2 linked regions of the Chlorogloeopsis sp. ULAP01 genome follow. The protein of the gene in region 1 binds, or shares a complex with, the protein of each later gene. Links are inferred from orthologs where the notes say so. Each region holds a gene or a part of one and is shown on either strand. Other genes may lie near its edges. The genes, in order: glmM and cdaA.

Region 1 (15,731 bases):
CTACTCCTTTTAAAAAGCACTTGACAAAACCAACGTTTTCTGCCATCGTGTGGGCTTTTTTAGTGCCTACACGCAATTTGGTAGCTAGATTGCTGCTCATGCTAAATTTCTCAACTTTAAAAAGTCAACTGCCGGAGTATCGATTTATTAACGGCTACAAAAGCCACTAAAACGTTACAGTAGAGCTATTTGATGAGAAATTTTATTAAATATTTTTAAGCTACTAAGTTTTGTAGGATTGGCAAACGTAACTCAATCACTTATACAGAGCCATATTTGCACAACTTAAAGTTTTGTTATGACTGGCTAAATTTAATTTACATCGGGGATTGGGTACTGGGTATTGGGTAAAGGGGACAAGGAGAGGATATGCCTGGAGGCGGCAGCCCACAAACCGTCGTTACCAGGTTCAACCTAGTAACGAGAAATCTAAAATTCCCAGTACCCAGTACCTAATCACCAGTCCCCAGTCCCTATTTAAGCACTATCTCTTAAAAAAGCTTTACTTAAATCAATTTTAGGCGAAGAAAAACTAATAGGACTATCGTGATAAAACCTACCCATAGAGAATTGTTGAATAAGTTTTAAAGTGTTATCCTCCTGTGTGTCTGTGTGGAGTGTTTTAACGTATGGTCTCATCTATAACTCGGCCTCAAGGCTTTGGTGGAAATTCTGCTTCTGAGCCAGATGGATTGCAGCAAGCGATCGCAAGCAATTTAGCACTAAATAATATCTCGCTACCAACAACTCCCTTGTTTGGCACAGACGGTATTCGCGGACGAGTTGGAGAATTACTAAGTGCACCTCTAGCATTGCAAGTTGGTTTTTGGGCGGGGGTTGTATTGCAATCTAATGCTTCCCAGATCGGCCCGATCATTGTTGGACAGGATTCGAGAAATTCTAGTGATATGCTGGCAATGGCCTTAAGTGCAGGCTTAACAGCAGCAGGGTTAGAAGTTTGGTATTTAGGTTTATGCCCTACTCCTTGTGTTGCCTATCTTACTAGTGTTAGTGATGCGATCGGCGGAGTGATGATTTCTGCCAGCCACAACCCACCGGAAGATAACGGCATTAAGATTTTTGGTGCTGATGGTTTGAAGTTATCGCAAGTATTACAGGCAGAAATTGAAGCAGGATTGCGGGGTACAGCATCGCCTAGTATTAATCGCAATTGTGGTAGGCATTACTCCCGCCCAGAGTTGGTAGAACGTTATGCTGAAGCCCTAAAACATCCTTTACACGCTGTCAATCTTCAAGGGATGAAGATTGTTCTAGATTTGGCGTGGGGGGCAGCTGTTGGGTTAGCACCATCAGTATTTGAGTCGTTAGGGGCAGAAGTTATTTGCTTGCATAATCAAGCGGATGGCGATCGCATTAATGTTAACTGCGGTTCTACTCACTTAGATATTGTGCAAGCAGCAGTTAGCGAACACAATGCCCACTTAGGTTTTGCCTTTGATGGTGATGCTGATCGCGTTTTGGCAGTAGATCATAGCGGCAGACAAGTAAATGGTGATTACATCCTTTACCTGTGGGGACGCTACCTACAACAAAAACAAGAACTACCAAATAATCTCATTGTTTCCACAGTCATGGCTAACTTAGGCTTTGAAAGAGCGTGGGAAAAAATTGGTGGTAAGCTAATTCGTACAGCAGTGGGCGATCAATATGTCCAAGCAGAAATGCATTCCTCTGGAGGAATGTTAGGTGGAGAACAATCTGGTCATATTCTGTGTCGCCATTATGGTATCACTGGAGATGGTCTACTGACAGCTTTACATTTAGCAACTTTAGTACAGCAAGCTGGTGTTCCTCTCACAGAAATGGTTGATCAGAGCTTTCTAACATATCCTCAACTGTTGCGGAACGTGCGTGTAGAAGACCGCAGCAAACGTCTAGGATGGAAAGAATGCCAACCTCTACAAGAAGCGATCGCTTGTGCTGAGGCAGGAATGGGTAATACAGGCAGGATACTAGTTCGTGCATCAGGCACAGAACCAGTCATCCGAGTCATGGTAGAAGCAGAAGCAGCGGAACTTGTTAATTATTGGACAAATGAACTTGTGTTAAAAGTTCAGCAATATCTAGCAGCTTGAGAAGGCAGGAGGCAGGAGGCGGAGAGCAGCGTCGTGCGGAGGTTCCCCTCCGTTGTAGACGCGCAGCGGCGAGCAGCGCGCCCTTGCGGCTCTGCCGACTTGTAGGCGCGTTCGCCGTCAGGCGTTGCGTTAGCTAGCGGCGTATCCGTTGGTAGCGACTGCGTACACGCGAAGCGGGTTCTCGTTAGAGTACCCGGAGGGCTTCCCATAAGGGTGGCGACTGCAAAGAGGCAGATTTACCTCTTCTCTCCTTGTCCCCTTGTCTCCCCTGCTCCTTGTCCTCTCTCACGCTCCCATTCCCGAATACTGCTTTAATCCCTGCCGCCACAGCCAGCGATTCAAAATCAAAAATAATAAAATCCAACCTAATGTTGCCAAAAATCCCCTTGTCATATTTACAGGTAGTCCCACCAAAATACTCGCAGGAAAATCAATTAAATAGGGAAAAGGTGTGAAAAGTACTACTGTTCTTACTGGTTCGGGGAAAACATCTAAAGGGGCAATCATACCAGACAAAAACAAATAAAATAAGAACCAAAAATTTTCTATGGCGCTAGCTCTTTCTGTCCAAAAAGCAAATAAAGCAAACGTGTACTGAATTACAAAGCGTAAGATAAAAGCCAATCCACCAACCAAGAAAAAAAGAAAAATTTCTCCTAAACTCGGTACCCAAAAAGCTTGAGGATACAGTATAAAAAACAATCCAATTAACAGGAACGTAAAGGGTATACGCGCACCTCTTTCACCTAGATGAGATGCAACATGATGCCACACTGGATCGAGTGGTTGTAATAATCGGTTAGAAAGCTTGCCTTCTATTACTTCCTTTTCAACATCCCAGATTGCCCAAACAACTGTTAATTGCCGAACGAGGAAAACAGCTAAAAAGTAACGGGCAAAATCTACGGGTGTTAAACCAAAATTTCCACCTTGAGCTGCCTGCGTCCAAACTCCCATTAATATAATTGGCAAAGAACCAGACAAAACCCATAAAATAAGTTCTGCTCGATACTCCACCATATAAGCATAGTAAACAGAAAGCAATGTCCAAGCTGTTCTAAGGAGGCGCTTCATTATCTGGTTGTTGGTTGGTAGTAGTTAGTATTTAGTAGGGGAGGCAGCCGCATGAAGAGCCAGTACGTTGTAGCACCTGGCGTCGGGTTCCCCCGGTTGTAGCGACTGCCGTGCGGGTTTTATTGATAACTTTGGGTTAGAACCGATAATTTATTTTTTAAACCTGTCCGTACAGTAGCTAGTAGTTAGTAGGTAGCATTTGGTTATTAACCATTAACTACTATCCACTATCCACTATTATCTACTAACCACTCCTTCTAAAAATACTCGCCCAATCACCTCTTCTACAGGCGGTTCAGTCACTTTTAAATCAGTTACCTCTAACTCAACTAAAATTCGCGATACAGTACGTGTTAATTCTTCTTGCTGTACCATAAAACACACCATTCGCCCATCTACCTTTTGCACATCACCGTAAAGCATGAGTTTTTCCTTAGGTAGAGGATGAGCCAACTCTATATGAACTTCTCGATAGGGTGCAAATCTTTCTAGTAATCCATCCAAACTACCGTCATACATTAGGTTTCCTCGATGAATTAACAGTACTCGTTCGCATAAAGCTGTAATATCAGCCATGTAATGACTAGTTAGTAACACGGTTGCCTGATAGCGCTGATTGTATTCACGTAAGAAATCACGTACCCCCACCTGAGCGTTAACATCCAATCCTAAAGTGGGTTCATCCAAAAACAACACTTTGGGATGGTGCAATAGTGCTGCTAAAAGCTCTGCTTTCATCCGTTCACCCAAAGATAGCTTCCGCACAGGTTGGGAAAGCTTGCCTTCTAGGGACAGCATCTCAGTTAATTCTCCCACCCGTTGACGAAACTCACGCTCCGAGATATCGTAAACAGCAGCATTAATCTTTAAAGAATCCATTGCTGGCAAATCCCAAAGCAACTGTTGTTTTTGCCCCATCACTAAGGTAATCTTTTGCAAGAACGCTTCTTGACGACGAAAGGGAACATAACCAGCTACTCTGACTTTACCACTAGAAGGATGAACCAATCCTGTGAGCATTTTGAGTGTAGTAGTTTTACCTGCACCATTTGGCCCTAAAAAGCCTACTACTTCACCTGTTCCAATTTCAAAGGAAACATCTTGAACCGCTTTAATTTCGCGATAGGTGCGACGAAAAAAGTGGGTAATTGTTCCAATTAAGCCTGGTTCTTTAACAGCAACAGGATAAACTTTGCTCAAATTTTGAGCCTCGATAATCGGCATATATTTTGTTAGTAGTTAGTTGTTAATTGTTGATAGTTTGTACCCATTAACTATTAGCCATTAGCTATTAACTATTAACAACTTTTTAACGTAAACGACCCGATCGCAGAATACTGATAATCAACCACAATCCCAATAAACTAGCAGTAGCAAATAACACGTTACTTAAAAAAGATAGTTGGGCTGTACGTGCATTACTAGAAATAATTGCTGCACCCATAATCAGTGAGCCTACTAAGATACTGAAAGAAAGTCGATTGGCGGCATCGTCTGCTGTACGACGCAATCCATCTAGCCCGCGTAAAGATAAATTCCACTGTAGTGTTTCGGATGTAACTCTATCTAAAAGTAATTCAATATGTCGGGGAGATTGTAAAGACAAACTTTTAAGATCCAGTGCTGTTCTCAGAAGCGATCGCACAGGAGCTTCTCCAAACAACTGGCGACGAAATAAGTCTGTCAGCAATGGTTGAACTTCATCTATAAAGTTAACCTCTGGATTGAATGATCGCGCTACTCCCTCTAAATTAGCCAGAGTCTTAGCATACAAGCCCATGTTGCTAGGTAAGCGAATTTTATTATTGCGGGCAACTTGCAGCAGTTCGTAAATAATCTGACTAAAATTCATTTGAGACAAGCTCAAGTTGTAATACTTGCGCAGCATTCGGTCATAGTCATTTTCTAAGCGAGATAAAATTACTGGTTGGGCAGAATCTGAAAGTTGCAAAGTCAATTGAGCACAGCGTTGGGCATCTAAATCGACAATTGCCAGCAACATCTCCGTCAATATCCGTTGCGTGCGCGGATCGAGCCTTCCCATCATGCCACAATCAATTAAAGCAACCCGCCCATCTTTGAGATAAAACAAATTCCCTGGATGCGGATCGGCATGAAAGAAGCCATCTATATAAAGCTGTTGGAAAAAAGCACGAAATAACAGAGTAGTAACTTTTTGACGTTCGACAGCAGGACTTTTACCATTTTGGTCATTGTCAAAATTAGCTGACAATAGTGGTACACCATCCAACCATTCCATTACCATCAACTTGGCAGTAGTCACATCCCAGTAAATTTCGGCAACTACTACCTGATTAGGGTCAAACCAACGACCTTGAGATAGATTACGTCGTAATTGATCAGTATAACTAGCTTCTCGCGTAAAATCTAACTCAGCTTCTAGGGCTTTGGTAAATTCTTCGGCTATGGATTTGATTTCGTAAGTTTGCCCAAATTCGGTACGTGCCACCAAATCGGCAATACCTTGAATCAAAGCAATATCTTGGTTAACGATAATATCTATTCCCGGACGTTGAACTTTCAGCGCGACTTCCCGTCCGTCTTTGAGTGTAGCCCGATGTGTCTGAGCAATTGAGCCAGCCGCTACAGGTATAGGATTAATAGTTGCAAAAGTTTCCTCTAAAGGCTGTTTTAATTGTTTACGGATGATAACTTCTATTTCTGACCAAGGAACAGGTGGTACTTCATCTTGCAGCGTTGACAATTCCTCGATATAAGACGCGCTTAGTAAGTCCGGGCGGGTAGACATTAACTGTCCAAGTTTAACATAAACAGGCCCCAAATCTACCAAGATATTTTTCAAAACCGCAGGTGTGGGCAATTGAGGCTCATCTGGTTTACCGCCAGTGAGCAACCTTCGCATATAGTCCCAGCCATTGCGGAATAAAACTTCGATGATTTCTCTTTGACGGGGAACAGTTTGGGTGAGAAACATAATTCTAACGAACTGCCATTACGATGCAGGAAACGCGAAAAAATAAATTAATTAAAGAGGTATGCAGCAAGGGATGACAATACAACCGCCACCAGAGTTTCTAGTTGTAATAATTTTGCTGGCATGAGTACAATCTTTAAATCTTTGTAAAGATGATTGTACGGCTTCTACTAAACTTTGCTCAGTCAGCATTTTTTTAACGTATTGAGAGCAGGAATCCCCGCCATTTAATAGCCGATGAGGGCAGGAAAATCCTTTGTACGGAGAAATATAATCTTGATAAGCAGTAATAGAGTTGATTGCTGTTTTCTTAACAAAAGGCTCAAAGTAGGTAATTTCCATAACTAGGAGACAAAATATCCAACACTCAATTTATATCGAAAAATTTGTCTTTTCAGCCTCTGTCAAGGGTTAGGGGCTAAGAAGAGGATGGGGAGAGGGGGAGATAGGGAAGAATTGACTCTTATTACTTCCTCACCTCCCTCACCTCCTTGTCACCTGTCCCCTGTTCCCTATCCCCTTCAAAGTAGTTCTGTAAATCGGGGATCGTTTTGAAGAGTTTTGAGGATTTGTTTGATTTCTTGGGTGCGGTCTTTTTTTACAATCAAAGTTACATTGCGATCGCGCACAATTACCACATCTTCTAAGCCGATAGTAACAACTACATCATTGGGATCGCTATTGTAAATAATTGCTCCATTGGTATCCAATCCAACATGAGCACCTAATTCTACATTTGTAGTATCTTCTTTTTTCAATAAACGCTCGATCGCATTCCAGTCACCTAAATCATCCCAACCAAATTCCACCGGAATTACGTATGCTAGACCTGTCTTTTCCATAAGGGCATAGTCTATACTCATCTTAGGGAGATGAGTATAGATATCAGGGCCATATTTTTCCAACGGCTCAATAATATCCGGAGCGTGGATATGCAGTTCCTTAAGAACAACACCCACCCGAAAGATAAACATCCCACTATTCCAGCTAAAGCGTTCCGTAGACAGAAACTTTTCTGCCGTTTGACGGTTAGGCTTTTCAGTAAAACGGTTAACGTGATAAGCTGGCAAGTCATTAAAGCAACCAATTTTTTCGCCTTGTTCTATATAGCCGTAACCAGTTGATGGAAAGGCAGGTTTGATCCCCAATGTGACAATCGCTGCTGTGTTTGCCGCTAGTTGAGTTGCTGCATATAATGTGTTTGCAAAAGCTTCTTGTTCAGCAATCCAGTGATCGGCGGGGAAAAAGCCAACAATAGCGTCATCTCCGTAACGCTTTTTGATTTCTAAGCTTGTCCAAGCAACAGCAGCGGCGGTGTCTCGTCCTTGTAACTCAATTAATAAGTTATCAGGTGGGAGTTTAGGCAGTTGTTCTTTAACTCCTTGAGCTATCTGACTAGAAGTTATTACCCACAAGTTGTCCCAATCGCCTGCAAGTGGTAGCAGCCGATCAGCAGTTCCTTGTAGGAGACTTCTACCACTACCATCTAAATCTAAAAATTGCTTGGGACGGTTTTGGCGACTTAAAGGCCAAAAACGCTCGCCCTTTCCACCGGCAAGAATTACAGGGAACAATGGTCTAGTCATATTGTCATGGAAAATTCAAGAATATTACAAGTTTACAGTGGTGTCTTTAACTAGCAAGATTTGTCGCTAGCATTAACATTACATCCAGGGAGTGGTTGAGTGGGGAGAAAGTTGTGGTTAAACAAGCAGAACGATTAAAAAATAAAATTAAATTTCAACGAGTGCAGCAGCCACCTGTTCAAGCAAATGCGCAACAGCAAGTAGAAGTTTCTTCTCAATTGGTAGAGTCTGTCGGTTCTATTCCTAGCCAGCTTTACCAAAGGTTGGGTTTAGCTATGCCTCGGTGGCTGTTTTGGCTATTGACGATCGTCGTTGGGATCACTTTGTCAGGGCTGTTGGTATCAACCTTGGCGCTTTGGACTCCGTTGTGGAGTGATATAGATAGAACAGACGAAGAATTGGGCATGGATAATCCAGATGCCGAGAAAATGCCATTGCCTGGGGAAATCTGGAGCAATATCTCCCAGTACAAGCTGATACGCCCGATGAATATTTTAGTGATGGGTATCGAACCAGTTCCTGGAACTGTTGACGGCTCACCAGAAAGTTTTGCTGGTAAAAGCGATACCATGTTGCTCCTCAGGCTCAACCCCGAAGACAAAACTATGCGGGTACTTTCAATTCCCAAAGATACAATGATAGCAATTCCAGAATCTAAGGGATTAAATAAAGTATCCGAAGCGAATGCGCAAGGAGGATCGGTTCTAGCAGCACGAGTTGTCAGCCGCACCCTGAGCAATGCGCCTATAGACCGTTATATCCGTATTTCTACTAGTGGTTTGCGGCAGTTGGTAGATCAACTGGGTGGAGTAGAGGTGTTCGTTCCTAAAGCGATGGAATATAGAGACTCTGCTGGTAAATTTTCGATTAACTTAGTCAGTGGCTGGCAAACTCTTAACGGAGAACAAGCAGAACAGTTTATCCGTTTCCGCGAAGCCAATACAGGGGATTTACCAAGAGTGCAGCGACAGCAAGCTTTAATTATGGGTTTGCGCGAACGTCTGTTTAGTCCTACTGTTTTACCCAAATTGCCCCAACTAGTGCGGATTATGGGCAAATACTTTGACACTAACTTAAAAGTTGAAGAAATGATGGCAATAGTCAATTTCACTCTCAACTTAGAGAGGGATAATTTCCAGATGACTATCTTGCCAGGTATTTTCAGCCGTTTAAGTGCAGATCCTGATAGCTATTGGCTAGATCTGTCTGGAAGAATTGACTTACTGACTAATTATACCGGAGTGATTATAGGTGGTCTCAAGTCAGATGCACGACCTGTAACTAGTCTCAAAATTGCTATTCAAAATTCTTCCAATCAACCCCAGCTAACAGAAAAAGTTATTAACTCTCTTAAACAAAAAGGCTTCACAAAAATTTATGCTGTCCCAGATTTACCCGATCGCCACAGCGAAACTAAGATTATCGCGCAAAAAGGTAACCGTAAAGCAGCAGAAAAACTGCAAGAAGTTCTGGGCTTAGGTAACATTGAGGTGTCGGCGACAGGCGATTTAGAATCAGAACTCACCATTCGGATTGGGAAAGATTGGAAAGAGTAATTTGGTTAGTGGTTAGTGGATAGTGGATAGTGGTTAAAAACCAACTACTAGCTACTGTACGGGTGGGTTTAGAAGATAAATTCTCGGTTTGAACGTAAACATAATCAACAGAACCCGCCTCTACTACCTACTAAAAAGCAACTATGTTATGAAAAAATTTTTGCTGCGCTTGTTTGGTTTGATGGGAATTTTGATTCTGGCTTGGTTATGGGTGTTGCTTAGTGCCAAACCAGCGATCGCTTGATGAAATGAGTTTTATCGAAAAAACCCTGACAAAGTTCTAGATTTCCGGTTAAATGTTTTCAGATAAGCGCCGTCTGAATATTTGTCGGGTACTATTTGTGACACAAGAACAAAAAGTTTCTCGTTCTCTTGCCGGGATTGCCGGAATTGTTGCTGTTGCCACCATCATTAGCAAAGTTGTAGGGTTGGCACGGCAAGTAGCAATAGGTGCGGCTTTTGGTACTGGCCCTGTTGCTGATGCCTATAGTTTCGCCTATATTATCCCAGGTTTTTTACTAATTTTACTTGGTGGCATTAATGGCCCTTTCTACAGTGCAATTGTTAGTGTCTTAGCCAAGCGCAAAAAAGAAGAAGCTGCTCCTTTAGTGGAGACTATGACAACCCTGGTTGGTGGTGTACTTTTGATTGTCACGATCGCTTTGGCAATCTTTGCTGGAAATCTGATTGAGGTAACTACACCAGGGCTAGATCAACGTGCAGATGGACAGTTGGTGAAGGCGATCGCCACAAAACAACTCCAGATCATGTCACCAATGGCTATTCTTGCCGGACTTATTGGTATCGGATTTGGCACACTCAACGTCGCAAATCAATTTTGGTTACCATCTATTAGTCCTTTATTATCAAGCATTACAGTTGTAATTGCCGTAGCTTTTTTATGGTTGCAATTAGGTACTAAAATTTACACTGCTGAGTATTTAATGTATGGCGGCGCGGTATTAGCGATCGGAACTTTAGCGGGAGCTGTGCTGCAATGGCTTGTGCAATTAGTGGCACAGGCACGTATTGGTATGGGTTCATTTCGCCTGCGGTTTGATTTTAATCAGCCGGGAGTTAGGGAAGTCATGAAAATTATGTTGCCAGCTACCTTCTCTTCTGGGATGCTCTACATCAACTGGCAGATCAATTCTATTTTCGCTTCCTTCATTCCTGCTGCTGCCTCTGGCTTGAATTATGCCAATTTACTGGTACAAACTCCATTAGGAGTCATTTCTAATGTCGTTTTAGTTCCTCTATTACCAATTTTTTCTCGACTAACCGATCCAAATGATTGGCATGAGCTAAAACAACGCATTCGCCAAGGATTAATTCTTTCTGCCTTCACGATGCTACCTTTGGGCGCATTGATGATTGCTCTTTCAAATCCGATTGTGCGTGTAGTGTATAAACGGGGAGCTTTCGATCAAGCTGCCTCAGATATGGTGTCCTCGCTGTTGGTTGCCTATGGTGTAGGAATGTTTGTATATTTAGGGCGTGATGTGCTAGTGCGGGTATTTTATGCCCTGGGTGATGGTGAAACGCCTTTTCGCATTAGTCTGTTTAACATCTTTGTGAATGTCTTCCTAGATTGGATTTTAATTAAATCTTTTGGCGCTCCTGGTTTGGTTTTAGCAACAGTAGGAGTAAATTTGAGTTCAACATTAATGCTCTTATGGTTGCTCGATCGCAAGCTGAATGGCATCCCTTGGCGAGAATGGAGCATACCTATTTTTGGTTTGACTGGTGCAAGCTTCGTCGCAGGTTTTGCCAGTTTCTTTACTTTAGGGGTTGTACAAAGGTTCTTGACTACAGATGGTTTACTGATTCAACTATTGTTGTTGAGTATATCTGGCTTGGTAGGTTTGGGCGTTTTTGGGGCGATCGCTGCTTGGATGAAGTTACCAGAAGTGAATATTTTTGTAACTCGGATGCGGCAAAAGTTTTTCAAGAAATAGGATAAGCATCTGTCATCATCTATTTACACCAAGGCAGGGAAAAAGTTATGGGGAACAGAACTATTAAACTCATCTGTCTCCTGTCCCCTATCCCCTATTACCTAATTTCCCTTCTGCCATCTGCCCTCTACTTAACTTCCAAAGCTTGTGATGTTGAAGTGACGCCTGCAAAACAAAATTGCTCCCAAATTACAAAACAAACAGGTTATCGCCAGCCACAGCAAAATATAGGTAGGAGCCATTACCACACCGATCGCAAACCAACTATAAACGTGCAAAACCATGACTAAAGCAAAAAGGCAAGCTACCCCTGCGGCTTGCCAGACTTGATGTGATGGGCGACGGAGTGCGGCGAAAATCATCGTCAAAATGGTGGCAAGCAAGTTTGCTGGCACCAGAAATGCGCAAATGCTAACACAGTTCACGCGGGAAAACTCACTTAAGCTATGAAAATCAAGCATTATTTTGTGGAGGTAATGTCAATTTAGTATAAGTTACTTAATAACTACATTAAATAATGAAATATAAAGCATGAGTACCACTTGCTGACATTGTAAAATAAATTAATGAATTTGAATATATACTCATTTGCAACTGAAAATTAACATCATAAAAAATCAACTTATAGGTCAAAATTATGTTAGGTTATTTAGTTGAGTTTGCAACAAATAACATCATTATTGTAAGTTAGTTATTCTCTGTTCAACTTCACCTGCTAGTTACTCTTAATAAACCAAATTAGTTGTGTCAGTTTACTGAAAATTAAATATTTACTCTATAAATCAATTATTACTATCTTTAGTGTCAGCTAATAAATTTTATATTTAAATTTATAATTAAATTTTTGAGTCTTTAGGGGTGGGAAGCTTACCCACCTTTGTATACCAAATATTCAACTACCCCATGAGAATCACTGTGTCGATAACGTGAATTACGCCATTGTCAGCTTCTATATCTGCTGCTAAAACAGTAGCATTTTTAACTTCAAATCCATCAGAACAATCAATATTAATTGTTGAACCTTCGACAGAAGTCACAGTGCCAAGTTTTGCTAAATCATCCTTTTTAAGTTTTCCAGGTACAACATGATACTTTAAAATTCTTGTTAGTTGGGGAATATTCTGTACTAAAGTTTGGATAGTTCCAGGTGGTAATTTGGCAAAAGCATCATCTGTGGGTGCAAAAACTGTAAATGGGCCAGGGCTTTTTAATGTTTCTACCAATCCTGCCGCTTGTACAGCAGTTACTAGAGTCTTAAAAGAATCCGCATTAACAGCAATATCAACTATATCAGCCATTTATTTCACCTTAATATTAGAAAGATTTTAAATAAAATATTAAATAAATGTAAATTAGTGTTGCTTTTGATTAAGTAATGGGAATCATTAGCAGAAACTAATACTCTCAAACATACTCAAGATTATTCTCGCTGTTTACCATTGAGAAGCTAGAAGCCATAATAAGTTCTTAATTCTCTCTTCTTTTTTTAGGAAATGTTGGAGCGCAGATACGCCATTCTCGGAACGGGCGCTTTAGGTGGATTCTACGGTGCTAGACTGCAACAAGCTGGATTGGATGTACATTTTTTACTTAAAAGTGACTTTGAACACGTAACTAAAAATGGTTTAGTCGTCGAGTCAAAAGATGGAAACTTTGCACTTACCCAAGTTAAAGCCTACTGTGACGTTGAGAAGATGCCGGGTTGTGATGTGGTAGTAGTTGCCTTAAAAACAACACAAAATCATTTGCTGCCACAGATGTTGCCTCATGTGCTCAAAGATAATGGCGTAGCTTTAGTACTGCAGAATGGGTTGGGGATTGAAGAGGAAATAGCTGATATTGTTGGTAATCATAAGGTAATCGGTGGATTATGCTTTTTGTGTTCTAATAAATTGGGGCCAGGTCATATTTGCCACCTCGATTATGGAAAAGTTACCTTGGGAGAGTACGCTCCTGACTATCAGGCAGTAGGCAATACAGACAGAATGCGGCAAATAGGTAATGACTTTGAGCGTGCTGGTATTGCGATTGATTTAGCTGAAGATTTACTTTTGGCACGTTGGCAAAAATTGGTGTGGAATATTCCTTATAATGGGCTATCTGTGATTCTCAACGCTACAACACGTGAATTAATGGCAGATGCTTATACTCGTAAATTGGTGGAAAATTTGATGTACGAAGTTGTCGCCGGAGCCAAAACTTCTGGTAGGACGATAGACGATCGCTTCATTGCCCAAATGCTTGAGTATACCGATAAAATGAAGCCTTATCGCACCAGTATGAAGATAGACTACGATGAGGGGCGTCCATTGGAAGTAGAAGCAATTTTTGGTAATCCATTAAGGAAAGCGCTTGCTGTTGGTGTAAATTTGCCACAAATTAGTTGTGTGTATCATCAGTTGAAGTTTTTGGATGCTAAAAGTAGAGACTTTAATAAGTAACAGGGTATGGGTTACAGGGGCAGAACAGGAGTTAGTATTTAAAGAAAAATTTAATTTTTGCAGGACTCCCACATAAAATGCTGACTGAGATATTGCCTTTTAGCTTTGACTTGGATGCAGTAGCAATAGCCGGAACTAGTTTATGGTCTTTGGCGCTATACTTGGGTTTTTCCCCAGTCAGTGAATGGGTAATCGAAATGCTCAATCGCTGGTTTAACTTTGCCGAGCGATCGCTTTATACAAGCCAGTCAGAATTTGAAAAGACTCGCCAAGCAAGAGAATCGCAAAACGCTTTCTACGCCTCATTGTTTAGTATTTTGCCTTTTCTTGGCATCGGTACTTTATGTAATTGGTTAGTCGAACTAAGTTTAGGACGTAGCTGGGCAATTAGCATGGGCATACTCGCCTGTGTCGGTTGCAGCGTGTACGAATTGGGACGACGGGATGGGAAGTCTTCTGGGGATTAGGGACTGGGGACTGGGAAAGAAGGAGAGGAGCAGGGGAGCACCAGGGGCAAGAATGTCAAGCACGATTCTCTGTGTCTCCGTGTCCCCACGCCCCTTTCCCTCTTCTAGCCCCTAGCTCCTATCTCCTCACACACCAACTGTGCAAGTTTTTGCGCTGCACCAGTTTCTCCTCTAATGCCGCGCAACTTGGCTCGTATTTCGTCTAGTTTTTCGGGATAAGTCAAATAATCTAATACTATTTCCGCTACCTCTTGCGGCTGAAGTTTTCCTACCAGTTCTGGCACAATCATTTCTTGCGCCCAGATGTTAGGCCATGCTAATAAACCTTTACGCCTCAAAAATAACCAGTTGATAGCTTTAGCAAAGGCAGAACCTACGCCAGGTAAATTTGCTAGCAATCCTGGCAAACCATCCCAAGCTCTCATCGCATCTAATTGTTGAGTGGGAAGCAAAACAATCATTGGCACTGCTAAAGAACCTAGTTCAGCTGTATTTGCTCCTACGGTTGTTAAGCACATACAACACTTGGACAGCATATCGTAGGCAGGATTTTTAGTTAACAGTTCGATAGTTAAACCAGTTGCGGTTTTAAGTACAGGAGCCTCATAGTGAAATAATTCTGCTGACGAAAAACCGAAAGTTTTCACAAAAGGGTTTTTCTGGGGATTGGCAAAACTAGCTAAAGTGTTTAAATCTAAAGTCGGCGCTACAGGAATGACAAATCTAGTTTGTGGCCTTTTGGCGTGAATATATTCTGCTGCTGCTAAAGTCAGAGGTACTCCCTGAGATAACTTTGCCGCCTTAGAACCAGGGAGTAAACCTATCAGTTCAGTCATTTGTCCTTGGTTTTCTACCATAGACAAATGATTAATGACTAATGACGAATCACTAGCTGCTTCTGCCATCAAATCCCCAACAACGGTAAATTTATGGGCATATTTCTGCGATGCTCTAGCGTAAACTTCTGGCTTCATTACCCCAAAGCGATTGATTAAACTATGCCAGCGTGCCTCCCATTCCGCGTAAACAACCGTACTATAACCAAGCCTTTTGCCAATAACTACAGGAAAAAATTGATCTCCACCAAGAAAAACAACTACACCTCGACTTCTCCAATCCCAATTTTCATCGGTTTTTCCCGAAAGTAAAAAACGCCAAAAATGCTTTGCTGACTGCACTCTATCTACTTCTGGGTAAGAACTGGCTATATCGGTTTCTTTACCAGTGGCGTTAGGGCAAGGCGATAAAATCACTGAAATTCTTACTTTTGAACGGTCATCTCCCAGCTGCTGACGTAATGCTCGCACTACTGGGCGTACCCAAGTCGTTACTTCTCCAGGGCCATTTGAGAGAATTACAATATCAACTGCTGGCATAGTCATTTTTTGATTGGCTGGTGATGGTGTGTTTGCTAAAGGCAGAGGGCAGGGTGAAGATTTTAGAAGGCAAAAGTGGAAAATAGATTTATTTAACAAAAATTTATACTTAAGCAAGTAATCACTTTTTTTCTTGTCAATATTTGTAACAAAGTATTTAATTATTTATATCGTTTTGTGTCAGATAAGCGACAAAATCGCCTGTGAGCAAGCTTTTTCTG
Region 2 (15,745 bases), on another replicon or contig:
GACGATCCTCCCAGCATTGAAGAATGGGTAAAGCCGATTTGTGAAGTCATTCAAGCCGCTTGTACAGAAGAAAATTTACCTTTGCCGAAATTACTGTGCGAACCAGGGCGATCGCTAATTGCTAATGCGTGCGTCACAGCATACACTATCGGCTCATCCAAAGAAATTCCTGATATTCGTACCTACGTTGCCGTTGATGGGGGTATGTCTGATAATCCCCGTCCAATTACTTATCAATCAGTGTATCGTGTAGTGGTTTCCAATCGGATGTCAGATCCTTGTACAAAAACAGTCACAATTGCTGGAAAACATTGTGAATCTGGGGACATCGTGATTAAAAATGCCCAGTTGCCTAAAACGGAACCTGGAGATATTCTCGTAGTCATGGCAACTGGTGCTTACAATTACAGTATGGCATCTAATTACAATCGCTTGTCTCGACCGGCAGCTGTTGTAGTGGCGAATGGCGAAGCAAATTTAATTTTGCAACGCGAAACTTATGAAGATTTAATTCGACAAGATTGCCTACCAGAAAGACTAAAGAGTTAGTCATTAGCTCAGTAGTCATTAGCAAGTAGCGCTTTAGTAAGCCAGTACTCTTGAGAGGGAAATAGTCTTCCCTCTGAGCAACTATAGTAAACACGGAGTGATTTTTGTAAAGTAAGGGTTTTCCTACCAGTTTCATCTGGCACAAGCCCTTAGCCTTAGCATCTACAACGGGGAAAACCCCCAACGTACTTGGCTCAGTTTCTAGACGTCCTGAAGATGCCTGCGAGGGGATCTTTAAATTAGGAAAGATGGACTTTGCGCAAGAGTGGCGAGTGGCGTTCCTTCTCAAAACTATTGACTATTGACTGTCAATTGTTGACTATTGACTTACTTTATTTAGAGGCAGAAGGTTTAGTCCAGATGTCATGAGAAATTTATGGAGGCAATGGCTGATAAACCAAGGTTGGTCTCGGCCTTTGCTGATTGAGGCTCTGGATATTATTTTGGTACTGGCGCTAACGTACATGATACTAGTGATTATCAGTGAGCGCCGGACACTTTGGATGGTGCGAGGATTTATCATCTTGATGCTGGCATCAGCAATCAGTGGCAAATTGCAACTGCAACTGCTAAATTTTGTGCTGGAAAAGTTGGTGATTGGCTGTGCTGTAGCAATGGCGGTTGCTCTTCAGTCAGAATTTCGCCGATTTTTAGAACAACTAGGACGTGGAGAGTTTCGGCAGTTGTTTCAACCATCCCGTCTGGCAGTTCCCAAATCTGATAGTGTAATTGATGAAATTGTTGAAGCAGTGAAAGAATTGTCGAAAAATCGGATTGGTGCCTTATTAATTTTGGAAACATCCGGCCCGATTGACGAGCGGGATTTTTCCGTGCCAGGAGTAAAGCTGAACGCTGAAGTATCCAAAGAACTGATCCAGACAATTTTTCAACCAAAAACTCTTTTACACGACGGTGCTACATTGATACGAGGTTCGCGGATTGTGGCATCTGGTATAATTTTACCGCTTTCAGGACGTACAGCCTCGCGTCAGTTGGGAACACGCCACCGAGCGGCGATGGGAATAACTGAACGAGTCGAGAATTGCATTTGTGTCGTTGTATCTGAAGAAACAGGTTCTATTTCTTTAGCAGAAAGAGGAACTCTCAATAGACCACTGACGATCACAAAGCTCAAAGAGTCTCTGGAAGCTCGATTTTCGCCAACTGTAGACCGGGAAGCAGTTGCTCCTGGTTTGCTAAGTTTGGGTCGTCAGATTCGCAGTCAGGCATTAGCACTGGTTTCACGTTTACTCAGACTACCATCGACCGCTTCGCGAGACAAAAAATGACAGCACAACAAACTCAACTGGAATATTTGCCCCCTGATTTAAAACGAGAACTTTTGCCCAAGCACGTAGCGGTAATTATGGATGGCAACGGTCGATGGGCAAAGCGTCAAGGATTGCCACGAATTATGGGTCATAAACGGGGAGTAGACGCTTTGAAGGATTTGCTCCGTTGTTGTAAAGATTGGGGAATTGAAGCACTGACTGCTTATGCTTTTTCGACCGAAAATTGGGGTAGACCTCAAGAAGAAGTAGATTTTTTGATGACTCTATTCCAGCGAGTTTTGCGTCAAGAATTGCGGGAAATGGTCGAAGAGAATGTGCAAATTCAGTTTGTCGGGAATTTGAGTAGTTTGCCACGGGCGCTACAAGCAGAAATTTCCCGTTCGGTAGAAGAAACTAGAAATAATCGTAGTATTAGGTTTACGGTAGCTACCAATTATGGAGGTAGACAGGAAATAGTCCAAGCTTGTCGGGCGATCGCTTTTGAAGTACAGCAAGGATTGCTCCAGCCAGACGAAATTGATGAGGCAACCTTTGAGCGCCACCTTTATACCACTGGCATTTCCGATCCAGATTTGTTAATTCGTACTAGTGGGGAAATGCGAATTTCCAATTTTTTGCTCTGGCAAATAGCTTATTCAGAAATTTATATCACCGAGACTCTGTGGCCTGATTTTGATCGCAGTGAATTTCACCGTGCGTTGTGTGCCTATCAACAGCGAGAACGGCGGTTTGGAAAAGTGTAGGTTAGGGACTGGGTACTGGGGATTGGGAAGAAGAGGACACGGGGAAAGAGGATGGGGTACAAGGAGATGAGGGAGGTGAGGAAGTTAAGGAAGTAATAAGAGTAAATTCTTCCCCATCTTCCTTATCTCCCCCCTCTAGTCCCTAATCCCTAATTTACGGCCCAGAAAACACCGCTTGTTCAATATCTTGCCGACTCAGAGAATATTTAAATGCTCTTTGGATATCTTGCCCATTCTCACCGGCACTAATATATCTGACTATAATTTGCTCAACATCAAGTAAAATTTCAGCTTCCCATTTAGGTCGCTGCACACGCCAGCAGTGTAATTGGTTTTCATCTTGTTGACAGCCTTGTTCTTTCAACCATTGCTCTATATAAGGAAGTGGATGGTTGTATAGCGGTGTATCAGCAGAAGGAAGCGACATAAGTAAGTTAAAAGTCAAAAGTAAATTTTTGTTAAGTATTAATTTTAAATTTTAAATAGTTATTAGTCATTAGTTATTGGTTAGTAGTTAGTGGATAGTAGTTCTCTCCCCTGCTCCTGATGCTCCTTGTCGACAGACACTTTCCACCCTGCGGGAAGCCGCGCTAAGCGCGTCTACAAGTCGGGGAAGCCGCGCACGGAAGTGTCCTCCTTTTGTCTCCCCATCTCCCACTCTTATTGAGGGTTAGAAGGTTGGGAAAGCTGGTTGTTTTGTGGCTGTACGACAACAGGAGTGGGTTCGACTAACTGGGTTTGGAAAGCGGCTTCACCACGAGTTAAGCCAATGGCAATCGCAAGCAATAAGCAACCTAAAAAAGTCAAGCCCAAAATAAACAAAGCAAAAATTTCGCCTGCCGAGAGAGGGCGATCGCTAGCGTCGAGGTAAGCTGATTTAGACCAATCGTAAGAATAGGAAACAGGGTGGTTTAAATCGGGGGGTGCTTGAATTACTCCAAAGCGAGAATAGCCTATTTTTAAGTCGTATCTTAAGCGTCGTTCGGGGTTGCTCAAGGTGGCGTAGGCTTCGTTGAGTTGCTGAAATTTAACAGTGGCAACGGTGGTAGGCAAACTTGTAGTGTCTGGATGATAGCGTTTGCTCAATTCCCGATAAGCGCGACGGATTTCGATTGGCGATGCTCCTGGATGCAGTCCTAGCAGGGTGTAATAGGTGGATGTAGATTCACTGCTTTGTGGCATTGCCCCGTTCTGATTCACGGTTGTCTTGTTCACCTAGCGATAAATTTTATCTCTCTAATCTCTCATATTTTAAACCTACTAAGCTTTATGGAGCAGGGTTGGCGGGACATTTGCCATTAACTATTTATGAAAACAAATCAGCACGGGGTTTAAATGTTTCAAGCTGCCGGATTTTTTCGTACAGTTCCCTTTCCTCTTGACTAATATTTTTGGGAGTAACTATTTGAATTTCTACTAATTGATCACCGCGTTTACCCTTATTGGTGGGGTAGCCTTTGCCAACGAGGCGCAATTTTTGCCCAGATCTGACTCCAGGGGGAATTGTCATTTTTACCAACCCATCTAGGGTAGGTGCTTCTACCTGCCCTCCCAAGACTGCTTCACTGGGAGTAATTGGGACTTGGCATTGAACATCGGTGCCTTCTATTTTGAATATCGGATGAGGTTCGACAGTAATTTTTAGGTATAAATCGCCACCATTAATGCCTTGATTTCGCAGTCGGATAGTTTGTCCTGTTACCATTCCTGGGGGCATACTTACTTCTAGCGATCGCCCATCTTCTAAGCGAATTCTCTCCAATCCACCTTGATAAGCTTTTTCCAAGGGTAAGGATAGTCTCGCTTCGATATCCCGACGGCTAGGACGTTGGCTGGGGGAATATGAAACTTTTGTTCTAGGTGTACGAAATGGATCGGCGGTAGTAGTGTTACTGGAGCTAGCAGTAGCATTCTTGCCCACTTTCACACCGATGACTTCATTTATAAAGGTAGTAAAATCAGCATAGTTACCAGGATTTACATCCTGTGTAGCGCGACCGTTAGAACGATTATCTCCTCCCCAGGGTTTTGCCCGTTGCCCTTGTTTACCACTAAAGCCTTGTTGGTTCCAGTAACGGCTAAATTCGTCGTACTTGACTCGTTTCTCTGGATCGGAAAGGATTTCATAAGCCTCACCAATATCCTTAAATTTTTCCTCTGCGGCTTTATTTCCTGGGTTCAAATCTGGATGATACTGCCGTGCTAAACGCCGATAATTCTTTTTAATTTCTTCATTAGTGGCTTGTTTGGATACTCCCAAAATTTCGTAGTAATCGCGAAAATTCCGCAAATTTTGCATAAGTTCAGTCGTTTAACTTTAGATTTTAGATTTGATATTTTTTGAAGATATATTCTGTCGGTTGTTATTTGCTTAGTTATTCTCAGTAGTTAATATGGAAGATAATTTATCCTGATCTTACTTTTATGGGCAGCAATCAACCAAGCTCACTAGCACGGGCGGGTTTAGAAGATAAATTGTCTGTTTCAGCCTAAATATCATTGACAAAGCCCGCTCCTACAAACTAATAACTCTTTCTTTATTCCCAAATTACTAATAACTACAGCTACATTTTGAATCTATATTCATGGTATTTTTCAAAAGTATATAGATTTATTTTTACAGTTAAAGGACGGGAAAGCACCCGCCCTCTACTTTAGAGCCAATCATCGTCGTCATCCCAATTATCTTGGTAGCTGGGACGATTTTTGCGTGAGTAACCACCGTCTTCGTAGGGGGAACGACTGTCTTTGCCATAGTCTCTATCTCTGTCATATTCTCTGCCATAGCTTCTGTCATTGTTTTTGCCATAGCCTCTATCTCTGTCATATTCTCTGCCATAGCTTCTGTCATAGCCTCTATCGTAGTAATCGCGATCGCGAAATGTATCTCTGGCAGACTCACGTTCTTTATCTCCACCAGTGAAGATGTCTTTAATTGCGCCAAACAAGTCATCGTCTTCCTCTTCAGCGTAATACTGGCGGACTTCCCGGCTAAGATCTGATAAAGCATCTTGCAAATCAGCGTATGCTTGGTCTATGCCGCGATCGTCATTTTGCTGTAAACTTTCGCGTAATTCTCGGCAGATATTGTCAATTTGTTGACGTCGAGTGCGGGCAAATCCCATGCCAAATTCTAGCGCGACTTCTCTAAGCTGTCTTTCAGCTTGTAAAATTAAAGCTTCAGAGCGAGTGCGCTTTTCTATTTTTTCTTTACGTTGTCTGTCTACATCCGCATACTTCTGGGCATCCCGAATCGCCTGCTGAATTTCTCCCTCACTTAAGGTAGAAGCTCCTTGAATCGTGATACTTTGCTCTCTGCCTGTAGTTCTATCTAGAGCCGTTACCTGTAAAATTCCATTGGCATCAATATCAAAAGATACTTGTATTTGCGGTATACCACGAGGAGCGGGGGGAATGCCATACAGCTTAAAGCGCCCCAAAGATTTATTGTCTGCTGCCATTTCCCGTTCACCCTGAATGACGTGAATTTCTACGGTATTTTGGTTATTTTCTGATGTAGAGAAAATATCAGAACGGCGAACAGGGATTGTGGTGTTACGGGGGATAAGTACTTTTCTCACGCCACCAATAGTTTCTAATCCCAAAGAAAGAGGTGTAACATCTAGCAGCAAGACATCTTTCATTTCACCTGCGAGAATGCCTGCTTGAATGGCTGCACCTACCGCTACAACTTCATCGGGATTGACATTTTGGTTAGGTTCTCTACCAATCATGGCTCGTACTAGTTGTTGTACCATGGGCATACGTGTAGAACCGCCTACCAAGACAACTTCATCAATATCTGCGGGAGTCAAGCTAGCGTCTTTTAACGCTCGTTTCACAGGTATACGCAATCGCCCTAACAAGTCATCGCACAGCCCTTCAAATTGAGAACGAGTCAAGCGAGTTTCCAGGTGTACAGGTCCTTCTTCTGTAGCCGCAATAAAGGGTAAATTAATATCAGTAACGCTAACTGAAGAAAGTTCAATTTTTGCCTTTTCGGCGGCTTCCATTAGACGCTGTAAAGATTGTCGCTCGCGTCTTAAATCTACTCCTTCTTGTTCTAAAAATTGTTCTGCTAACCAATCGACAATTTTTTTATCAAATTCATTTCCACCTAGTTGGGTATCGCCGCTAGTGGATTTAACTTCAAACACGCCATCGCCGACATCCAAAATCGAAACGTCAAAAGTGCCACCACCCAAATCAAATACTAAGATTGTTTGGCTGTCAGAGCGATCCAAACCGTAAGCCAAAGATGCAGCAGTAGGTTCGTTGAGAATCCGCAACACTTCTAACCCCGCAATTCTGCCAGCATCCCGTGTTGCTTGTCGCTGAGAATCATTAAAATAAGCAGGAACGGTAAGTACTACTCCTGTGACTGGTTCACCTAGATATTTACTGGCATCTTCTGCTAATTTCTTGAGAACCATTGCCGAAATTTCTTCGGGGGCGAACTCTTTATTCAAGCGAGGACATACTATTTTTATATTGCCGATTTCATCTTTACGGATGGTATAGGGTATTCGCTTTGATTCTGGACTAAGTTCGCCATACTTGCGCCCAATGAAGCGTTTGACTGCAAAAAAGGTATTTTGGGGATTAAGAACAGTTTGCCGCCGTGCCATTTGCCCGACTAAGCGTTCGCCGTCTTTGCTAAAGCCAACTACGGAGGGAGTTGTGCGCATACCTTCTGCATTGGCAATCACCACCGGCTTGCCTCCCTCCATGACGGCGACTACAGAGTTAGTTGTACCCAAGTCGATGCCGACTACCTTGCCCATGCGTTGCTGTTCTCCTGGCGTGTCTTATAAATTATTTGTTTAGAACTAATGCTTGATTTATTGTATCTTGCACTTGATAAATACACGGTGAACCAATGTTAGCTGTTAGATTATTGTGAATTTAAAAACGCAACTGGAAACTCATCTTACTCAAATAGCTCGCGATCGCGATCCATATCTGGCAAGTGGAGGACATTTTTTTGTCCAAGAATACATTCGCGCTTCATTTGCACAATGGGGGAGTGTGGATATCCACACCTTCTATGTAGGTGCTAAAGCTTGTAAAAATCTCATTTTAAATCTACCTGCTGCTGAGTCTCAAAAGGAAGATTTGCCATTAATTTTAATTGGCGCTCATTATGATGCTGTACCAGGAACGCCAGGTGCTGATGATAATGCCACTGGTGTGTCAGTGTTGCTGGAATTAGCAAGAATGTTTGCCATAGAACCAATCAGATATCCAATCCGACTGGTGGCTTTCGATATGGAAGAATATGGCTTGTTGGGTAGTACCGAATATGTAACTAAGTTACGGCAACAACAACAAGCGTTACGTTTAATGATTTCGCTCGAAATGTTGGGTTATTGCGATTCTACTCCTGGTTCCCAAAATTACCCGCCTCCTTTAAAACATATTTACCCCGATCGCGGTAATTTTATCGGTTTAATTGGCAACTGGCGAACATTACGGGATTTAATTTCTATTAGTCGCTGCATTCGCAAAGCCGGCGTACCAAGTCAGTGGCTACCAGTACCAAATAAAGGACACATAGTCCCTCAAACACGACAAAGTGATCATGCGCCGTTTTGGGATGCGGGTTACCCAGCAATAATGGTGACAGATACAGCATTTATGCGGAATCCGCACTATCACAAACCTACCGATACAATTGCAACTTTGGATTTAGATTTTCTGACGAGTGTTTGCCAAGGCTTGGAAACTGGAATTAGGCGGTTGTAAGAATAGTTAGCTAAGTTATGTGCATCTACGCTAACTCATGCTTTTGTGTGTGCGATCACTCTTTTTATATGTTAGCTATAATCATCTCAATCCCAACTTCAAACATTCAAATACCTGTCCAACAGTTAACTGCAAATCGAGAAAATTTGGAACAGGTAAAATTTCATCAGATTGACGTTTGATTTCAGGTAATTGATTGGGTAAAAAACAAATTATTGCCTTTTATTCTGGCTCGATTAACCATCCTAAAGTAGTTTGATTTCGCAAGCAAAAAAGTATATTATCTGTTACTCTCGTTTAAGATTGTTCTAGAGAGAGAATTTCAATTAGTAAACGTAACCGTTTATAAATTCGTTGGTGAGTTTTGTCTTAGGAAGTTTGAGAAATTCAGCTAATGTGAGGGGTTTAATTGGTGTTTGCATTAGTTATGTGATTCTCGATGCGAGCGTGTGCTAGGACTTAGGCTCATTAAATCATCAATATTACGCTTCATTGTATTACAAATATTATCTAGAGGTAAGTCATTAGCATCATAACCAAATGGGTTTTCTATTTCTAAACCAATGGCTTCAATCCCAAACAAAGTAAAACTAATTAAAGCCACAATTACACCTGTCCACCAACCAAGTTCTTCTACGATTTGAAAAGGCAATAATAAACAATAAAGTAGTAATAGTTGCTTTAAATGAATTGCATAAGCTAGTGGTATAGGTGTTTTTAAAATGCGTTCACAAATACCTAAATTATCTACCAATAAATTTAATAATTCTCGCATTGCCGTGAATTGATAAATACTCAGACAATTACGGTTATATTGCTGTTGTAAGTAATCATCAATCCAAAAAGCCACCTCCAAGGGTGGATTGTTCATCATTTTTAATTTGATATATTTAGAGTGCTGCATTAATTCTTCTAATTCTGGATTGACAGGTTCGTTACGCAGGTGTAATTTAGTTGCTACAGCAAATGCCACTAATAAGTTTAATGCTGCGATTTTATCTTTTTTGTCTTCTGGAGATATTTCTCCAGTTGATACCCAAATCTGTCTTGCTAAATTCCGAACAGTATTGACTATACTACCCCAGCTTTTTCTACCTTCCCAAAAGCGCTCATAAGCTGTATTTGTACGAAAAACAAGTAATAAACCTAAAACAATACTAGGAATTACACTGCCTAAAATTGGTTGCGAAACAGGAATTTCAAAATAGTACAGCAAAGAAACCAAAACACCAAAAAAACCGCATCCTAATACGCGCTTATAAATTGCCGTGATGACTGAACCTTTCAGTTGAAAAGCTGTTCGCCACCATGTCAGTTTTTCAGTTGCCATGTTGTTATTAGAAATAATATTTAGTTATTTTGTTGATACATTAAAGTTCGCGACACGAATGCGTAATTTCGGATGAGGGTAACCAGCCTGAAGTTTAGCAATAATATCACCGTCTAGATGAGTTCCGACTAAATGAACTATATGACCATTATCTGTGAGAGGAACGCTAAAAGCAGTTCCCATCACACCAGCACCTAAAATCACAATTTTTGCTTTGCCATATCTCAATCCCTAAGCGATCGCGGTACGGAAGTCAAATCTGGTAATCTTTCCACCAATGACTTTAGGGTGAGAAATAATGGCCTGTAGACTTCGCTGTAAAGTTTTTCATAAATAGCTTGCGGTTGCGAATTAGGTATAAAACATTGCGCAGTGCTAGCAATAGATGAAGCAGCGATGCTAATGTCAGGATACCATCCGATTGCTACAGCCGCGAGAATACCAGCTCCTCAACAAGTAGCTTCAACAGTTAGAGAACGCATAATTGGCACGCCAGTAACATCAGCTAAAATTTGACACCAGAGATTGTTTTTACTAGCACCCATAACTATATATTCGCTAAAGGGTTGGTTGATAGCTGCCATTACTGCATCTCCCACCAGTTTTTGTTCAAAAGCGATACCTTCTAAAATCGCCCGATAAATTAAGATGCCCGCCCTTCGTCTATAGATTTCCCTTCAGGGTTCCAGGCAATTGTTTTACTGTTGTACTACAGTTGATACCTATTATTAATCGCTTGTTATTAATCATTAATGTGCATTAGTGCTGGTTGGACACGGTATTACGTTAAATATTGGTTGATTAATTACTAAGTTTTGATTAAAAATGTCAAAATTTTGCTAATTTAAACCTAATAATTACTGCTCACGAATCCTGGATATAATAAATTCATAAAACAGTGGAACACTACCTTATAGGAACAGTGCGATAACATAATCTAACGACCGGACAAACTACTTAGTTAGAAATAATTTTTATTAAGAACATCGTTTCCAAAGGAGAATTCAATTCCTGTACCATAAACTGGATTGAGATATAATACTTGAAAAACTATCTTCACAGGATCGGGAAACTGTGCGTGATGATTTACAAGGCTTAGAAATTCGTCAAAATGAACTCCAATTATTGACTAATTTACCTGTTGATAATGAGATGACGAATATTATTCATCCTCTAAAAACCTTTGTTAGAGATTGGATTGCAAAAGTTCAAGGACCAGAAGGTGCTACAGTAGTTTTTATTGGAACAGCCATCTTTGTATTATGCTATATTATATTTGATGTTTTTATTGGCAAAAGCTTTGCAAATCTGACGAATCTACCTTCGTGGATGATATTAATATTATTTTGCTTTTTTGGTGGTTTTGTAATTCAAGTCTTACTATATATTATCTGGAAACAAAAACTTAAGATAGTTGAAGAAAATATGACGCATTCGCTCAATATTCTCTTAAATGACGTAAATAGATATAATGCAGTTGTTAAAGCTATAGATATTAATGACCAAATAGAAGCTGCTGGAAATTCTGGAGTAGAAATTAAAGAGAGAAGTAAAGTTATTGAAGCATTACAACTAACAAGAACAGATTTAATTAGAGCTTTAAAAACAGAAAGGATTTTAAGAGAAAACAAAAAGTTTATTATTAAAAATAACGAGTTATTTACAAATAATTTGGCGGCTTTAACAGCAATGCAAGTCACCGAACAAGCTAGTGAACATGGTAGGTTATTAAATGAAGCTTTGCAAATCGCATTAGATGTACAGCACGAAATGAGGCGACTAGAGAGTCAACATTGAGTGTATGACTTCTGCAAAGGATAACTTTTGTTGCTATTTTTCAAGTCTATAGCTGCAAAAGATACATTAATTTGTAGTAAAATTGCCTATAAAAATATTTGTAAAAAATATTTTTGTATTATTTGCTACTTAATTAGCAGTTAAGTTTTTTAGAAAATAACAGAGTTTAAAATTTTAATTTAGTTAGAAAATATCAAACAAAAACTTCTAATTGTAATAATAACAACACCAATCACAAGAAATATAGCAGTGATTGCGAGAAAAATATTTTCGCTCTCAGTTACTGTTGCTTTAATTGTTTTAGATTTGATTATTCTCTAAATATATGGCGACTGAAAGTTAAAAAACTATACTGCTATTTTAATAGCACTGATGGGAACACGTCGGTTGAAAATAATTCTACGCTTGTAAAATTTAGACCTTATTTTTCTCAGTGTGTTTTAAATAACTTGTCATAAAGTAGACACAAATCTCTTTAAACTTCTTGTTGAGATTTTTCTAATTCATGATTCTAATTTCCTGTTCGTTCTGTTGTTGCCTGTAGATGGAATTGAAGAACCATAGATCGTTAGGGAGCATCTATGATTAACGATGACGATCGCGGTAGCGGCAGATTTAATCGCTAAAAAGCTAAATAACACGCCATCTAGATAGCCATGATAGCGGGGCTGTTGCTTGAGTACACGCCTGCATCCAAGAGGATTCGGAATTAACCTGAGGGATAATTCTCTGCCCACATCAGCGAAGATTTTGATTTTTAATCCTCATCCATGACTAAATGTACTTACATAGCAATGGAATTTGATTTTGGCATTTTGGCAACTTTCCGGATTGAAGCAAAAGTACTATAGATGAACAATCCGTTCTTGCACAGAACATAGAGAATTAGAAAAGTCTCCTCCCCTGTTTAACCACAGGGGTCTTTTATTGTGCAAAATTATGCATATAAACTGCTGTGAAGTACTCATATACTATTTACCTTGTTTAAACCTATTTAAAAGCGCCAAAAACAATACATATAAAAAACTGCCATGTAACTTGATCCCATGGGTTTTGGCATTTTGGCAAGTTTATGGGTTTAAGAGTGAGTATCGTAGGTAAATCAAGTGCAAGAGTGTCAAAACACTAACTTCCCCGACGATTTGTCGGGGATTTTTATTTAAGACTGCCTTTAGGGAGATCAAAGTTACGATGGCTCATGCTTAGACTTTATGCTTAAGCGATCGCAATCTTTAGGGAGGACTATGTAATTGTTTAGTGAAGAATATCACATTTTTTTGGATTGTTGTGTACGCATTTCATGACTTACCACTAGGTATTAAAAATCCATAATCTAAAAAACTATAGATTTAAGTATATGAATACCATAGATTTATTAACTTTATTATCTAAATACAAATTTTAATAGCTCAATATTAAGTCATATTTACTAGCTATCTCGAACATAAGTAAGCAAAATAAATTAGAAGCATGAGTGTCTGGACTTATGAATGAAATATCACAAGATTGAACAACTCCTCGAAAATAATCAGTCTTGGGTAGCGGAAAAACTAGCTATAAACCCCACTTACTTTCAAGATTTGGCTAGAGGACAAAAGCCACCGTTTCTCTACATCGGATGTTCCGACAGTCGCCTGCCGTTGACAAATTTCACTCGCACAGAACCGGGAGAATTATTCGTACATCGCAATATTGCCAATCAAGTTTCTCTGACGGATATTAACTTGTTAGCGGTTTTAGAGTACGCGGTTTTCCATCTGGAGGTTCAACATATAATTATTTGTGGACATTACGGTTGTGGTGGAATTAAGGCGGCATTAAAAGGAAGAACAATTGGCCTGATTGATAACTGGGTAAATCCAATTCGAGAATTGTATTTACAAAAACAAGACGAAATAGATGCCTTGCCGACGCCAGAAGAACGTTTGAACCGCCTGGCGGAATTGAATGTCTTGGCACAAGTGAAAAATATATACCAAACTTCTATCATACGCAAGGCAATGCACGAGCAGAAGGCACCTACAGTACATGGTTGGGTTTTGGACATACATACTGGCTTGATCAAAGACTTAAACGTCTTAACTGAGCAATGGCACTTTTATCCGTCTTGCTTGCTTACTGAAATACCTGTAATTAATATGGCAAAAGTCAAACCGATAAATGATGTGGCGGGTTGTCGCTGCCATGAAGCAATAGAAATACGTTAGCCGCAATTAGCAAGATTTCTGGATCGGGCGATCGCAAGAACTTAATACTCATCACTACTGAACGCTCATCGTGCGGTTTAATAATTAATGGTATGACTGTTGAGATTTATTAAGTCGGCATTATGAAATTTTGGCGAGTATTAGCTAGCTTTGTCTTAGCTACTATGCTGCTGTTGTTTCCCCTATCCGCACAAGCAGCAAATTCTTCGAGCATGAATCGTGTGGCAGGCTATAAAGAACTATCCAATCAGGATTTCTCTAATCAAACTCTAATTGGTGAGGAATTTTCTAAAGTCAAATTGGAGAAAGCAAATTTTAGTAACGCTGATTTGCGAGGTGCTGTTTTTAATGGTGCATGGTTACACGATGCAAACCTACACGGCGCTGATTTGACAAACGGCATAGCTTATTTAGTTGATTTTCAGGGTGCAGATTTAAGTGATGCTATTTTTATAGACGCAATGATGTTGTATTCTACTTTTGATAATGTTGATATCACAGGTGCCGATTTCACCAATGCAGTTTTAGATGGCCCAGAATTGAAAAAACTTTGTGCTAAAGCAAGTGGTATTAATTCTAAGACAGGTGTTTCCACTCGTGAGTCTTTAGAATGTGATTGATAGAATCTAACACCCTAATCCCTCTCCGCAATCGGCTAAGGTGTACACACAAGATCTTATAAATTCGCGCCACAGGCATTCGATCCCCCCAACCAGCTTAAAAAGGAGGCAAAAACCCTTTAAAGTCCTTAATAAAGGGGGATCTACGACTATTTTGGTTTTGTAGAAAGATGTGTATACACGGTAGCCGCAACCGGAGAGGAAAAACTAGTTATTAAATAAAAAACGAGCGCGGAGGGATTCGAACCCCCGACCTACAGAACCGGAATCTGACGCTCTAATCCACTGAGCTACGCGCCCTTGTACTGTTTATTTATATGAGCTTAACAGAAAAATTGTAGCATATGAAAACTGGATGCTAAGATTTCGCTTTCATCTAGATATCAAGTTCCAGTCTCTTGGGAGTTTAGCGATCGCCAATACATCGTCAAAACCTACGATAGGATTTAAATATTGCTCCGAACGCGCTGTTAGCAGATTGCTGTGATGAGAGCTTTTTTAGTTCTTAAAAATCCTTTGAGGGTGATTCTTTACTCCCAAATCGCAACAAAAATCAGCTTATTTAGAAAAATGGGTACTCATCTCGATAAACTTCCCAATGACAATCCTTTGGTTCAACCATTACACACTGCTGTTAAAGGAAGAGCTAGATATAGAGTAAATGGACTTTATGGCTCTCAGGCTCTCAAAAAATACTTAGAATTGAGATTGTCGCAGGAAGCAAAAATCGCAGAAGTTCGTGCCAATAATTTCACAGGAAACATTCTTGTGATTTTTAATTCATCTCAAAGTCCAAATGCGATCGCCTCACTCATTCAAGATATTGTCTTAGATTACAGAATACAAGGTGGAAAATCACCAGTAAGAACAACTTCGCTTCAGAAAGCGTTAGAAGAAGCAAAAAATTTACAATTCCAAGAAAAACGCAATAATTTTATACAAAAATTTAAATTACCATCACTAGCCTTACTTACATCTGCTGGGCTATCGATTGCAACTGGGGGATTCACTAATGCTGTAGTAATTAGTGGAATTGCGATCGCTAATGTTGTCATTGGTTACGCCAAAAGCCAAATGGTTGACTCAGCTGTCATAACCCAAACACCTACCCAAAGAAAAGTACAAGCAGGCAGACAACTGGCAATCGTATCTGGGGTTATTTCTAGCTTAGTCTTTGGCACCTTCCTAATGCATATATCTGGTCTTGATGCAGTAATTTTACTAGCAATTCAAAGGCTGCACACGCCATTTCTAGATACCATCATGCTAGGTATCACCTCTGTTGGCAATCCACCAGTTTTGCTATTAATTTGTTTAGGTTTAGCAATAGGGCCGTTGTTTTATAAACGTGGTATAGAAGCAACTAGCTTGGGTATAGCCGCAGTTGGTGCGCTCGGTTTAAATTATTGGCTGAAAATATTATTTGCTAGAGCACGCCCAGCACTGTGGGATTGGATTATTC

The links.
Region 2: the proteins of glmM (region 1) and cdaA are in contact, whole or in part, in a crystal structure (PDB 7OJS), measured with the Bacillus subtilis proteins. The link is inferred for Chlorogloeopsis sp. ULAP01 from one-to-one orthologs.

What each region holds. Positions count from the first base shown.
Region 1 is NZ_JAUDRH010000005.1:278,018-293,748, reverse strand. The notes cover bases 1-2,862. They hold glmM (phosphoglucosamine mutase), read left to right. Parts: upstream 1-629; coding sequence 630-2,096; downstream 2,097-2,862. Other genes in these bases: QUB80_RS11875 (ABC transporter permease), read right to left, coding at 2,382-2,862; QUB80_RS11885 (biliverdin-producing heme oxygenase), read right to left, coding at 1-100. Outside these bases: more of QUB80_RS11875, read right to left, coding at 2,863-3,170; QUB80_RS11870 (ABC transporter ATP-binding protein), read right to left, coding at 3,408-4,394; QUB80_RS11865 (ABC1 kinase family protein), read right to left, coding at 4,480-6,126; membrane protein insertion efficiency factor YidD, read right to left, coding at 6,178-6,468; QUB80_RS11855 (mannose-1-phosphate guanylyltransferase), read right to left, coding at 6,648-7,712; QUB80_RS11850 (LCP family protein), read left to right, coding at 7,826-9,268; murein biosynthesis integral membrane protein MurJ, read left to right, coding at 9,565-11,226; QUB80_RS11840 (hypothetical protein), read right to left, coding at 11,358-11,687; QUB80_RS11835 (fasciclin domain-containing protein), read right to left, coding at 12,123-12,524; QUB80_RS11830 (putative 2-dehydropantoate 2-reductase), read left to right, coding at 12,720-13,667; QUB80_RS11825 (hypothetical protein), read left to right, coding at 13,745-14,134; QUB80_RS11820 (glycosyltransferase family protein), read right to left, coding at 14,239-15,510. UniProt on the Bacillus subtilis protein: Catalyzes the conversion of glucosamine-6-phosphate to glucosamine-1-phosphate. Glucosamine-1-phosphate is used for cell wall biosynthesis.
Region 2 is NZ_JAUDRH010000002.1:338,458-354,202, reverse strand. The notes cover bases 1-2,876. They hold cdaA (diadenylate cyclase CdaA), read left to right. Parts: upstream 1-914; coding sequence 915-1,838; downstream 1,839-2,876. Other genes in these bases: QUB80_RS05165 (DUF3143 domain-containing protein), read right to left, coding at 2,739-2,876; uppS (undecaprenyl pyrophosphate synthase), read left to right, coding at 1,835-2,584; lysA (diaminopimelate decarboxylase), read left to right, coding at 1-549. Also shown: more of QUB80_RS05165, read right to left, coding at 2,877-3,011; QUB80_RS05160 (J domain-containing protein), read right to left, coding at 3,245-3,766; QUB80_RS05155 (DnaJ C-terminal domain-containing protein), read right to left, coding at 3,891-4,883; molecular chaperone DnaK, read right to left, coding at 5,239-7,368; QUB80_RS05145 (M28 family peptidase), read left to right, coding at 7,484-8,329; QUB80_RS05135 (bestrophin family protein), read right to left, coding at 8,751-9,659; QUB80_RS05130 (hypothetical protein), read right to left, coding at 9,684-9,887; QUB80_RS05125 (FGGY-family carbohydrate kinase), read right to left, coding at 10,109-10,291; QUB80_RS05120 (hypothetical protein), read left to right, coding at 10,734-11,456; QUB80_RS05115 (carbonic anhydrase), read left to right, coding at 12,947-13,663; QUB80_RS05110 (pentapeptide repeat-containing protein), read left to right, coding at 13,786-14,283; QUB80_RS05100 (phosphatase PAP2 family protein), read left to right, coding at 14,854-15,745. UniProt on the Bacillus subtilis protein: One of 3 paralogous diadenylate cyclases (DAC) in this bacteria, catalyzing the condensation of 2 ATP molecules into cyclic di-AMP (c-di-AMP). Upon expression in E.coli leads to c-di-AMP synthesis.